2 regions of the Paenibacillus sp. DCT19 genome follow, and region 2 is predicted to be linked to the other one. Evidence: a T-box and tRNA genes for the amino acid it is inferred to sense, from the RefSeq annotation. Region 2 holds a T-box; the other holds one or more tRNA genes.
The links. The T-box of region 2 lies ahead of DMB88_RS23615 (valine--tRNA ligase). A T-box ahead of a tRNA ligase gene usually reads a tRNA of that ligase, here a tRNA-Val.
Positions count from the first base shown of each region.

Region 1: it encodes a tRNA-Val, which carries the amino acid that the T-box ahead of DMB88_RS23615 (valine--tRNA ligase) is inferred to sense. The anticodon was not compared.

Region 1 covers NZ_CP029639.1:4,402,108-4,408,593, reverse strand. Annotated here, with positions in the region: gene DMB88_RS20035 (hypothetical protein) at 1-172, shown strand, start outside; gene DMB88_RS20030 (hypothetical protein) at 235-528, shown strand; gene DMB88_RS20025 (DUF3889 domain-containing protein) at 582-905, shown strand; gene DMB88_RS20020 (hypothetical protein) at 1,075-1,290, shown strand; gene DMB88_RS20015 (hypothetical protein) at 1,280-1,561, shown strand; gene DMB88_RS20010 (DUF3892 domain-containing protein) at 1,645-1,881, opposite strand; gene DMB88_RS20005 (GNAT family N-acetyltransferase) at 1,994-2,437, opposite strand; gene DMB88_RS20000 (hypothetical protein) at 2,685-2,930, opposite strand; tRNA gene DMB88_RS19995 (tRNA-Val) at 3,125-3,196, shown strand; gene DMB88_RS19990 (recombinase family protein) at 3,783-4,340, shown strand; gene DMB88_RS32160 (hypothetical protein) at 4,418-4,516, shown strand; gene DMB88_RS19980 (recombinase zinc beta ribbon domain-containing protein) at 4,498-5,469, shown strand; gene DMB88_RS19975 (hypothetical protein) at 5,553-6,236, opposite strand; gene DMB88_RS19970 (hypothetical protein) at 6,375-6,486, shown strand, end outside.
Region 2 covers NZ_CP029639.1:5,157,418-5,163,903, forward strand. Annotated here, with positions in the region: gene murC (UDP-N-acetylmuramate--L-alanine ligase) at 1-586, opposite strand, end outside; partial or broken gene DMB88_RS23610 (folylpolyglutamate synthase/dihydrofolate synthase family protein) at 643-2,018, opposite strand; gene DMB88_RS23615 (valine--tRNA ligase) at 2,098-4,764, opposite strand; T-box leader at 4,823-5,100, opposite strand; gene DMB88_RS23620 (LysM peptidoglycan-binding domain-containing protein) at 5,493-6,486, opposite strand, start outside.

The sequences.
Region 1 (6,486 bases), 760 kb from region 2:
AACATATTTATTAGAGCGAAAATATATCGTAGCCAATTCTGTAGAAAATGATGATGAAATGGTGGCAATTACAATAACTCCTGATGGAATTGATTTTTATGAACAGGGATACCTCAGTGGTAAAGCGAAGGGCTTTCAAGTTGTCATGGATGTAAAGAACAAAGATCAATAAAGAAAAAGGATCAATAAAGAACAGACATTCAGTTGTTTTCAGGATAAAAGGAGAAATGGTGAGTGCGTAAAAGTTGGATAATCGTAGGTTGGATGATTCTTTTATTCGTAAATGTGGGGTTAGGAAACGCTGAGGCAAGTGTGACGAGTGAAGTTAAGCTTGATCAGCAAACGAGGGATGCCATAGCCGAAAAGTATGGTCTTGAACAGACGAAGGACGAGTTACCTAAAGCAAATTTGTGGTCTGGCGATTGGGGAATGAGCTTTGATCCTTCAACGACTCGGTATGAAATCATTATCAGTATGCTTCTCTGGTTTCGGCACCCAGTCACTTTTATCTTAACCTCTTTAGTGTAAACGAAGCTCCGGCAGGGCAGGCTAACGGGAAACAATCCCAAGGAGTGAGTAAAATGAAAATGCTCATCGTAACCTTCATGTCGGTGCTTCTCAGTTTTACGGGAGTTTTTGCAACAGGTACTGAAACGACGATCCCGGATTATGCGAAGTGGGGGATTATTGCGGTCAAGGAAACCCAGACCAAGTATAATGTCGATATTGTGGATTATAAACATATTGGTCGTACCTCTCTTACAGCTAATCAATCTAGGGAACAATTCAAGTTATGGGTACGAGCCAAAGACGGTAAAGAATTCGCGGTGTATGTCAATGTTGATTTTAATCCTTCAACCCAGCAATTGAAAAACGTACAATTTACAGAATCAGATCGACATTGAGCATAAAGTTCGTTATACCGGATAACGCTCCATAGAAACCAGGCTGCCCTGATCCAAGGGAGGTCTGGTTTTATTTTTACTTGAATCCTTTTTTTAGTTGTTGAATAAAGAACTTATGTTCGCATATAATAATTAACAAACATACGTTCTTATTTAGGAGGGGTCGTTAATGTTAGGTAAATATATCGGTCAGATGGTTGAGCTTGTATACATGGATCGTGCAGGGCACATTACACAGCGACAGATTCGAATTAATAGTGTACGGGGTGGCTTGATTAAAGCATCCGCAGGTAAAGATGGGGTGCCCCGAACATTTCTTGAACAAGGGATTCTAGCCTGGCGGCCAGTACTTCAGAAGGAAGGGAAGCTGGACTATGCTAAATGATTTTGATCGTAAAGTTTTACGAATTATAGTGAATTATGCGGGACAGCGCCGTCGTATGCCTCGTATGGATGAGCTGGAGAACAAGACGGGAAGAAGTAAAGCGCTCATCCAAGAGTCCCTGCAGGAGCTTGAGCGCAGACAATATATTTACTGGGAGAACAAGTCAACACTCGAAAGCATTCGGATATTGCAGGCATGGGAGCAGGTGTCTACACCGATTCATACGCCCAAACCTAAAGCGGATGCCTTGAAATATTTTACGGAATATTAAAGTAGGCAAAATGGTGGAATAATCAAAAACGCCAACCCGTTAAGACGGATTAGCGTTTCATATATCAGATAGATGCTCTCAACTTAGAAACTTGGCAGTTGATCGAGATTATTCGTTGGATCGCCATCGGCGTCACCACGGATATACATCTCCCCATCCTTGCCCTTGAACACATTCACTCCAGCAATCGCACCAGCTTGTACTTCTGCCAGAGCCTGTTGATAATCCAACACCCGACCTGTTGAAGTTTGAAAGGCGGTTAGATCTCCATCTCCATTCTTCTGCACGGCGGTGAAGCTTTCACGAGTTGTTTGATCCATGTTGTCACACTCTCCTTATCTGAACAAGTAGGATTCTGGTTACAACCTTATCCTGTCCGGAACAGTAGAAAGTATGCATCTGTAGAGAACGATGTTAAGTCGTAAGTATTGATTACAGCGCTTTTCTCATGCGAACATGCAGAATCCCTGCATCATAAAAAGGTTCTTCTGAAATAACTTCATACCCTAACTTCTCATAGAATTTCTGAGCCTGACATTGTGCATCCAGTACAGAATACGTTAAGCCTAATTCTCGTGCCTGTTCTTCCATCGCTAACAAAAGCACGCGTCCATAGCCAAAAGAACGGTGGGATAGAAGTACAGCGATACGTTGCATTTTGGCAGTATCCTTGCTGTAATAGATCAAACGTCCCGTTGCTACCGCTTGTCCGTCCGTATACAATAACACATGGTGTGCATCTGGACTAATAACATCATATTGGTCAATTTCCAGATCGGCTGGCACCTGTTGTTCGATTACAAAAACCTGTTTACGAATCTCTAGAGCTTCTTGGAGCTGTGATTCTGTTGTTACATAACTAATTTCCGCTGCCAATTCCATTCCTTCTTTCTGCTCTTTCGCGACGTGTAAGAATGCATTATACAAAAAAATGCAATTCCTGTATAGTTAAAGTGGAACATAATGGAAAGGGGTGTTCATGATGGGTATGGCAGGGGTTATGACCATAACACTCTTGTTATCTGCCGGCATGTTTGTTTTGTTATATTACGTCACCAAGAAGGCATATTCTAAGAAGTGGGACGAAGATGAGTAGTCGTGTGCAACACGATTAAGGTAAAGCTTAAGGTAGAACCTCACTATTTCCCTGTGGAGAATACACATCCTTAATAATCGATTTGGAATATACATCAAGCCAGACCGGGAGTGCTTCAGCCCCACCTGGGCTCTGTAACTGTTGAAATTGTACAGTATGCTCATCCCGTTCCAAACTGCACCCAGAAGCAATAATGATCATTAGGAAGGCACCGAGCAGAGCGACTAGTTTGGTAGTCACATAACGTACTGTGCGTAATCGAATGTATTTCATGAAAATCACCTCTTTATTCAAATGGGAATCATTCCTTTATTGTTCTCCATTTCGGGTATAATCTAACCACAAAACAATTGACAATGTACGCGGTTACTTGGTATGATAATGTTACTTGATTTACATATTGTATAATAATGAGTTAATAGCCATATTGAAATATTTTTTATCAGTGGAAATAATACAATTATTGAAGGGCGATAGCTCAGCGGGAGAGCATTATCTTGACAGGGTAAGGGTCGTGGGTTCGATCCCCACTCGTCCTATATACATGAGATCAATGAACAGTCAACTATGGCTGTTCATTGATTTTTTGCATTTTATACGTTTAAATATCCCTATACATATATAAGGAGATAAGAACAATATGCTCTTTCACGTTCAATAAAAAGAAACTTCCAAAGATTATTGGTTTAACAATTTTGTTGGGTATTCTGATTTATGAAATATTAAATGTTTCATCGCACCAAACAATAGGAAATGAAATAGGAGGTTTTCTCAAATAGAGCTTCAGCGACATAGTACCAATGTCTGACTTCTCACACATACAGCCCCTTAGAGGGCTTTTTTTACTTCTATGATGTGAAAAAATGGGTTTTTATATGACGGATTGTAATAGAAAGTGCGACACCTACTGAAAATAAATAAAGAATGGCCCATGGCCGGATTCGTGTAAAATGAAGGTTCCATATGCTATCGGATGAATACATAGAACAACAAATAAGAGAGATATAAACCAATGGACTACCTACAACAGAATATGTGGGTAGTCTTCACTTTATTTTATTGACTTAAGGGAATATTCTGGGTAGAATTTTTATAGTTAAAGTAGAGAAAGAGATATCATTATTTATGACAGAAAAAAGATATGGTGGTGAAAAAATGGTGCAAATTAAACGTGTAGCAACTCTGTATCGTGTATCTACAAAAGGACAGTTAGATGGGAACGATATACCGATGCAGCAGCGATCATGCAGAGGAATGATTGAAAAGCAAAAAGGCTGGAAGTTAGTTAAGGAATATACCGAAAAAGGCGTCTCAGGATTCAAAGTGTCTGCCTCGAATCGTGACGTTATTCAACAGGCTAAAGAGGATGCAGAAAACGGTTTGTTTGATGTTTTGTTAGTGTTCATGTTCGATAGATTGGGAAGGAAAGATGATGAGACTCCCTTTGTACTTGAGTGGTTTGTAAATATGGGAATCGAAATGTGGTCTGTAATAGAAGGGCAACAAAAAATTGAGGCACACACAGATAGACTTGTTAACTATTTAAGGTTTTGGCAGTCAAGTGGAGAAAGCAGAAAGACATCTGACCGTGTCAACGAAAAACACATGCAGATGGTTGAGGATGGAATTTTCAGGGTGGAGGAATCCCTTATGGCTACAAGGGTATTGATTCAGGAGATGTAAACAAGAAAGGTAAGATACTACTTAAATTAGTCAAACATGAGGAAGAATCTGCTGTAGTACATAGAATTTTTAGACTGGTGCTGGATGAGGGATATGGACAACTGAGAATAGCTAAATTGTTAAATGAAGAGGGTATTCCTACTCGAAAAGCTAAACAATGGGTGCAGCTACTGTGAATGTTATACTCAAGAATCCTATATACAAAGGGGTAATGAGGTATAGGAAAGAATCTGGAGATGATACATTTTCAAAGCCTATTCCTGAGTTAATTATAGTCCCCGAAGAAGAGTGGAATTCAGTACAGGATATCAGAGAAAAGAAAAACCCAAAAAGTAAACAAAATAAAGACAATTCTGTACCCATGAGCACAAAAGGAAGTCTGCTTCTTACAGGAATAGCTAGATGTGGATGTTGTAATTCAAGATTAACTTCAACAACGTTTGTAAATAAGTATAAAGCAGCTAATGGAGAAATACTCAGATACTATCAAAGTAAAAGTTACCGTTGTAGTGGCAAATTGCAGGGTAAAACAGATTGCAATGGTCAAGCAACTTTTTCATCTAGGAAAGTTGAAAGACAGGTAATGAAGCAAGTCAATATTTATTTAAACCAACTTCAAACTATAGACTTTGGATCAAAAATTGAATCTATCAAAAAGAAAACACTAAATGAGGAAGAAAAGAAGATAAAGAAATTACAAAGTATCCTCGAAGAGCATTATAATGAACTTTCTGTCTTAAATGCTGAGGTTCCAAAGGCGATTATGGGTAAGAGTGTCTTTAAGCCGGAAATGCTTAGTGGACTCATTGAGACTAAAGAGAATGAAATCACACAAACTTCAAATGAAATTAATGAAATTGAAAAATTACTCTCGTCGAAGAAAATTGAGATATCTGAAATGGAAATGTTAAAAGAATACATTCCTATTTGGCAAGATATATTTGATAATGCGTCTACGGAAAAGAAGAAAATGATGCTGAATACACTTATTGATGTGGTTTACGTAAGCCAAGAGAAGATTTCAGTGGAAATCAAGGTAAGATTAAAAGAATTCCTAAGTCATTTATCCAGTGAAAGTAAAGGTGCTGGTAGGGGGCAGTGGTTCGAGCCCACTACAGATCATAACTAAAAGCCCTTGATATTCAAGGGCTTTTTAAATTTTTTTAACCTCTGACAGGAAGGTGAAGAATAGTTTTTGGGACATCTCACATTTTAGTTCGTATTCAGCTCCAGACCTTTAACCCACTCGCCATCATTCCAAATCTCAGGATTATCAATAACCAGATTTTCTCCACGAATCATGGAATCATAGCTATCCTTCCCGCCAGTATACCAATCGACGATAACTAAATTTCCACGTGAGTTCTGAATGAGAAATTCAGTAGGCTCAGCATAACTTCCCACATCCTTAATTACCTCTGCGTCTATTTTAAGATAGAAAAAGTCACCTTCATCATGAAACTCTGCTTTCTCAACACCTGCTTTAAGACCTGTTACTGTATTATCCGTAAGGTCATTTTGGAGAAATATTTCATGCTGGGAATCGATTTTCGCTTGCATATATTGTTTTAAATTATCGTTGTCAAAATAAGTGTTTACATCAAATTTCGAGTCATTCCAAGTGGCTTTGTAATACGCTGTGAGGGCAGATACACACATGGCATAAGCTGATTCGAAATCTCGTACAGACAGACTATTCTGATCCAATGCTACAAACGTGGATGGTGTATTCGGATTATTCTCGGTGATCGTAGTCGTTTGATTCTCTGGGTTTGTAACTTCTGGCTGAACTTCTGTAACAGGGCTGACTACCTCTGCGTTATCCACATTAACATTTGTACATGCACTAAGCACGATAAAAAGTAAAAATAAAAATAACAAGTAAACCTTTTTCATTTTCATTCCCCCAAACATTGAGCACTTGTAAAATGGTATATTTATTCCATATTATGTAATGCACAGCATGCTGTCAAATCGGTTACCAACAGATGGGGTTCGTAACTTTGATCAATATACATCTTGATGAATCGTCTGATGGCCAAGGATCTTCATGATGAGCCATTAACGATTGTCCTTAGTGATCAGGTGAGCAAGCAACCGGATAAGCAGCATGAGGCGATAATGAGTCAATTGACGGAGTTCTTCA
Region 2 (6,486 bases):
CCGTGCCTTCTGGACGAATCTGACTTAGAAACTGTACATACGCTTTTTTGAGTTCCTCAAAGTCGCTGTTGTAGTTTTCCAAATGGTCAGCTTCTATGTTCGTCACAATACCAAGCCAAGGATGATATTGCAAAAATGAACCATCACTCTCGTCGGCTTCAGCAACGACCCAGTCGCCTTGACCAGCCTTCGCGTTGGTGCCCACATTCATGATCTCCCCACCAATAATATACGTTGGGTCTGTATCACATTTTTCCATAACAAGGGCAATCATGGACGAGGTTGTTGTTTTACCGTGCGCCCCAGCAACAGCTACTCCCTTACGCTCGTTCAACAAACGCGCAAGCATCTGAGCTCTGTGCAAAATTGGGATATTGAGCTGCTCTGCCGCAACCCGTTCCACATTGTCCGCCGGAGCTGCCGTTGAATAAACAACCAAGTCTGCTCCGTTGACGTGCTCCGCCGTATGTCCGATATATATTTTCGCTCCTTTGGCTGCCAACTTCTCGGTCAACTCCTGTGAAGCGACATCCGATCCGGTAACGGTGTATCCCATCTCAAGCATAACTCTGGCGATGGCACTCATACCATATCCGCCAATTCCTATAAAATGAACGTGTTCCGATGTATTTAACAAAACTTTCACCAACCTTTTTCAGAATCGGTTTGATGCAAAAGGGCTGCTCGCACATCTGCAATTAAATACAGTGTACCAGACACTACCCCCAGATCCTCCGCTTCCGTCCGTGACTTTAATAAATCAAGTGCCTTCGCCCATTCAGGCTCGACGATGATTTCCAGCTCCGGCTTCGCAATGGCAGGACGCACCCGTTCGACGATCTGCAGCAGATCGGCTGCATCCATTTTGCGGCGGAAGTCTGGTTCAGTCAGGATCAGCGTATCCACTAGTGGCAGTATATGCTGCAAATACGCTTCGTGATGCTTATTCGCCAGCATACCCATCATCAAATTTAACTTGTTGTGGGGATATACGTCGATAATGCTCTTGGCTAGTGATTCGGCACCTTCAGGATTATGTGCTCCGTCCAGAACAATTCGAGGTTCATCGATGACTTTCTCGAACCGTCCTGCCCAGAAGGCATGCTCCATTCCAAGTAGAATATCTTCTTCATCCAACATAAATGCCATGTACTGGCGTAGCAATTCAAGTACCATAAGCGCACCCGCTGCATTGTCACATTGATGGACACCTTGCATACGGATACGTACGTCAAGCTCACGGAAAGGTCCTGTAAAATGGAAAGATTGACCCTTCACGTCGCTATCCAGCCTATGATAAGTAAACTGTCTACCAGCCAAGTACATGGTTGATCGGAGTCGCTCTGCCGTCTCTTCAATCACCCTCACTGCTTCTGGTTGAGTTGCAAGAGTAACGACCGGCACACCCGGTTTAATGATCCCCGCCTTCTCGCTTGCAATCAATTCAATGGTATCGCCGAGTACATCCGTATGATCCATACCAATGTTAGTGATAATCGATACGACGGGTGTAACGATGTTCGTTACGTCCATCCTTCCCCCAGCCCGGTTTCCCATACTACAACATCGGGGTAACACTCTTCAGCGTAATAAAGGAGGGCAAGTGCCGTCGACACCTCAAACATCGTAGGTGAACCAAGCTCGGTAGCTGCCATATCATGTACCAAAGGATGTAATCGATTAGACAATTTCAACAACGTCTCTTCAGGAATATCTTCCCCGTTATACTGGAAACGGTTCGTAAACTTCGTAATATACGGAGATGTAAATGTGCCAACATCATATCCCGCCTGAAGAAGAACTGACGTCAAAAAAGCGCAAGTCGAACCTTTGCCGTTCGTTCCCGCGACATGAATAAATTTAAGACGTTGATGTGGATTACCGAGCCGGGACATCAATTCTATGATTCGTTCCAGTCCGGGTCTGATCCCAAAAGGAATAAGGCCATTAATCCAGTCCACAGCCTCATTATACGTTCGTAAAGGCGTATTCACACCTGTCTCATTAAGTTCAGTCATCTGCTTCACCTTCGGTCATGAGTTTGATTGAAAAAAGCGGCCGGATGGCGTCATTCATCTCCACCCGACCCAGTTATTCTTAACCTTTCAGTTCCTTGATCCGGGCAATGACTTTATCCCGTTTATCCGAATAATCCGCTTGTTTGGCACGTTCTTCTTCAATAACTTTGGCCGGAGCCTTAGCAACAAAGCCTTCGTTTGCCAGCTTTTTCTCTACACGGAGTACTTCGCCTTCAAGGTTCTGTAACTCTTTCTCCAGGCGAGCCACTTCCTGCTCAATATCAATAAGTCCTGCCAGTGGCAAATACAGCTCAGCCCCTGTAATGACAGCAGTCATTGCTTTATCGGGTGAATTGAGATCAAGCCCGCTGTCGAACTCAGACGTATTACAGAATCGTTGGATGTAATGGCTATTGCGCTCAATGATGCTATACGCCTCTGGGCTGTTCGCTTTCACCATCAACTCAATCTTCTTACTCATTGGCACGTTCACTTCAGCGCGAATGTTACGAACGGCACGAATTGTGTCCATCAACAGATTCATCTCTGCAACGGCTTCCGGGTTCTCCAATGCTGGATCATATACCGGCCAAGCAGCCAGTGTAATGGTCTCGCCTTCATGCGGTAGATGCTGCCAAATTTCCTCGGAGATATATGGCATAAACGGATGAATCAAGCGCATGGTCTGGTCGAGCACATAAGCCAGTACGGACTGTATCTTTTTCTTCGCCACAGGATCTTCGCCGTAGAATGACAGTTTGGCAAACTCAATATACCAGTCACAGAGATCATCCCAGATGAAGTTATACAGCAAACGGCCTGTTTCCCCAAATTCGTATGCTTCGATTAGACGCGTAATATCTCGGGAAGTTTCGTTCAGACGGTGCAAAATCCAATAGTCTGCTGTTCCGAGCTCTCCAGAGATGTCGCGATCTTCGAACGTGAAGCCTTCCAGATTCATCAGAGCGAAACGAGAAGCGTTCCAGATTTTGTTCGCAAAGTTACGCGCCTGCTCTACACGTTCCCAGCGGAAACGTAAATCCTGACCCGGTGTGCTGCTCGTTGAGATCATATAACGCATCGCATCCGCGCCATATTTCTCGATAACATCAAGCGGATCTACACCGTTGCCCAGTGATTTGGACATTTTGCGTCCATCTGCATCACGAACAAGACCGTGCATCAGAACATCCTTAAACGGAATTTCATCCGTGAATTCCAATGCCGTAAAGATCATACGGGATACCCAGAAGTAAATAATGTCATACCCCGTTACAAGTACACTTGTTGGGTAATAACGTTGCAGATCTTCTGTGTCTTCCGGCCATCCGAGTGTGGAGAACGGCCATAGAGCAGAACTGAACCATGTATCCAATACATCCTCATCTTGTCTAAGTTTACGTCCCGCGTTTTCAGGCAAGATTGTTGGATCTTCTGCGGATACGATGATTTCACCTGTCTCTTCGTCATACCATGCAGGGATACGATGTCCCCACCACAACTGACGGGAAATACACCAATCGCGAACATTTTCGATCCAGTTCAGATATGTTTTCTCAAAACGGTCTGGGACGAAGTTTACGCCATCTCCACCTTTTTGCTTCTGAATGGCTCTTTCTGCAAGAGGTTTCATCTCTACGAACCATTGTGTGGACAGATATGGCTCAACTACAGCTCCAGTCCGTTCACTGTGTCCAACTTGGTGTGTATGATCCTCAATGTTAATCAGTACACCGAGTCCCTTCAGATCGGCTACGATCTGCTTACGGCAGTCACTGCGATCAAGTCCTTGATATTTGCCAGCCTCTTCATTCATCGTACCGGTCTCATCCATCACCGTGATCTGAGGCAGATTATGACGCTGACCTACTTCAAAGTCATTCGGATCATGTGCAGGCGTAATTTTAACCGCGCCACTTCCGAACTCTTTATCCACATAATCATCGGCAACAATCGGAATTTCGCGTCCGATAATAGGCAACACGAGCATTTTGCCAACCATATCTGCATAGCGCTCATCCTTCGGATGGACAGCAACCGCTGTATCGCCAAGCATCGTTTCAGGACGTGTTGTTGCTACAGTAACGTAACCACTTCCGTCTTTGAGTGGATAACGCAGATGATACAAGTGACCCTGTACTTCTTTGTATTCAACTTCAATATCGGACAAGGCCGTCCGGTTTACTGGATCCCAGTTAATAATACGTTTGCCTCTGTAGATGAGACCTTTCTCATACAATTGAACAAAGACTTTACGTACAGCTTGAGACAACCCTTCATCCAGCGTAAAACGCTCACGGGAATAATCGAGAGAAAGCCCCATTTTACCCCATTGCTGACGAATGGTTGTTGCATACTGATCTTTCCAGTCCCATACTTTATCCAAAAACTTCTCGCGTCCAAGGTCATAACGAGTTAGACCTTCTTCACGTAGTTTCTGCTCAACCTTGGTTTGTGTAGCGATACCGGCATGGTCTGAACCTGGCAACCATAGCGCATCATATCCTTGCATCCGTTTCGTACGAATCAGAATATCCTGTAGTGTAAAATCAAGTGCGTGCCCAATATGCAGCATTCCTGTTACGTTAGGTGGCGGGATTACAATTGTGAAAGGCTCAGCGTCCTTACGTTGTCCTGCCTTGAAATATCCACGCTCTGTCCAAAAGGAGTACCATTTCTGCTCGGCAGCTTTTGGATCATAGGTTGTTGGCATTTCAGGTGTAGCTGATTTTTTTTGTTCAGACATGTGTCATTCCTCCGTTACTTCATCATCATCGCCAAAAAACAAAAAAACCTTTCATCCATCAAAGGACGAAAGGTTAGCTTTCGCGGTACCACCTTTGTTTCACGCAGACCAATAGATACAGATCTCCCTTACGGGTACACGTGACACTTCAAGCAGATAACGGCTGCTACCGGCCTATCCTACCTCACAATGAAATCATCCGTCAGATCATTTCGTGAATTCAAATAGGCAACTCCCGGGCGACTTCGAACAGTTGGTTCCTGCGGAATTTCTCAGCGATACAATCCCACTCTCTGAAAGGTCATCCTGTCTACTACTCCCGATCCAAGTTATTCTTCAAAAAAACCTAAACACATCATACCCTGACCATGCGCGATAGTCAACCTGGCAACAGCGGAATAAGGCAAGCCCGCTCACACTTAGCACTTAAGACGTCATCAAGAAAGCCTGCTTGAGATTATAAACGATGAATACACAGCACACCAGGTGAAATAACCGACGTCCAATATAGGAGTTCAGCTATAATACGAAGGGATTGGGAGAATTGTTCCACTGCCACCTGGGAGCATTACATGGCTCATATTCTTAACTTCTTTAGTTCATTTCTAGATTTGCAGCATATCCTTACGAACAACCAGATTGGTTGGAGCACACGTTTCGTTTCAAAAAAAGTAGCAAAAACCCGTCATCCCTAGGGATAACGGGTTAAGTTAACTTACTAGTTACAACTACGGTATATATAAGATCTGTCCTTCTTCAACAACCTGTTCAGATAAACGATTGTAGAGCTGAAGCTCCCGTGTGCTTAACTGATACCGATCCGCAATCGTATCCAGTGTCTCTTCTCGCTGAACAATGCATAATTTCACTTTACGGAATGGAGTCTGTTCCACGATCGTACCAAGGAATAGATTTTTCCATTGTCCATCGTCAGACGAGTAAGCCTCGACAGGTACTGCATCTGTGGCTGCTTCATCTTCTCGATCTGTATCTGCCTCACGTACGGCTCTGCCAGAGGATAACAAGGAGGAGATGCCCACCCCATTTTCCTCTCTTAGAGAAGATTCCTTTTTGCTACCAAAAGCCACTTTAAGCTCCGGCTTGTCTTCCGTCTCAGCTACAGGTTCAGGGATCACTGCACTTGCTTCAGCGAACCCTTCCTCATCCGAAGCCTCCTGTAAAGGTCGGTCTGCTCCTGCCGTTTCTAATTCAGAAGGGGCAAACACTTCCTGCCAATTCTCCTGAGCCTCGGCAACTTGGGAATTATCCTGTTCAGGAGCCGATCGAGCAGATTCAAAATGCCACACATTAGGTGTCTCTTCTTGCACTGTCGGCTGATCTAATCCAGCATTCGTATGTAAGGTCTCCACAGAAGGCTCGGACCAAACAGACGATGGTTCTTCAGCCAGCGGCACTAAGGGTTCTGACTCAGGATAAGAGGCTAGACGATCCGCAGTTTCAGCCATAAAGGAAGATACCGGTGATGGTGTATCAGCGACATCATTCTGAGCCGGTTCCTCTCCTTGAAAAATGAAGGAAGTATACGCCTCGTCCACAGCATTTGGTCTGTATGCTTCTTCCTCGGCTTCCGGTTGCTCCGCATAGGTAGGTTCCGTGAATGACTGGGATACAAGCTCTGGGTGCTCTGCGTCTTCGCCGCGAATAGACTCATCCGTCGCTTGCTGTGAATTATCCTCGAACTGACCGGCCAACGCGGCATTG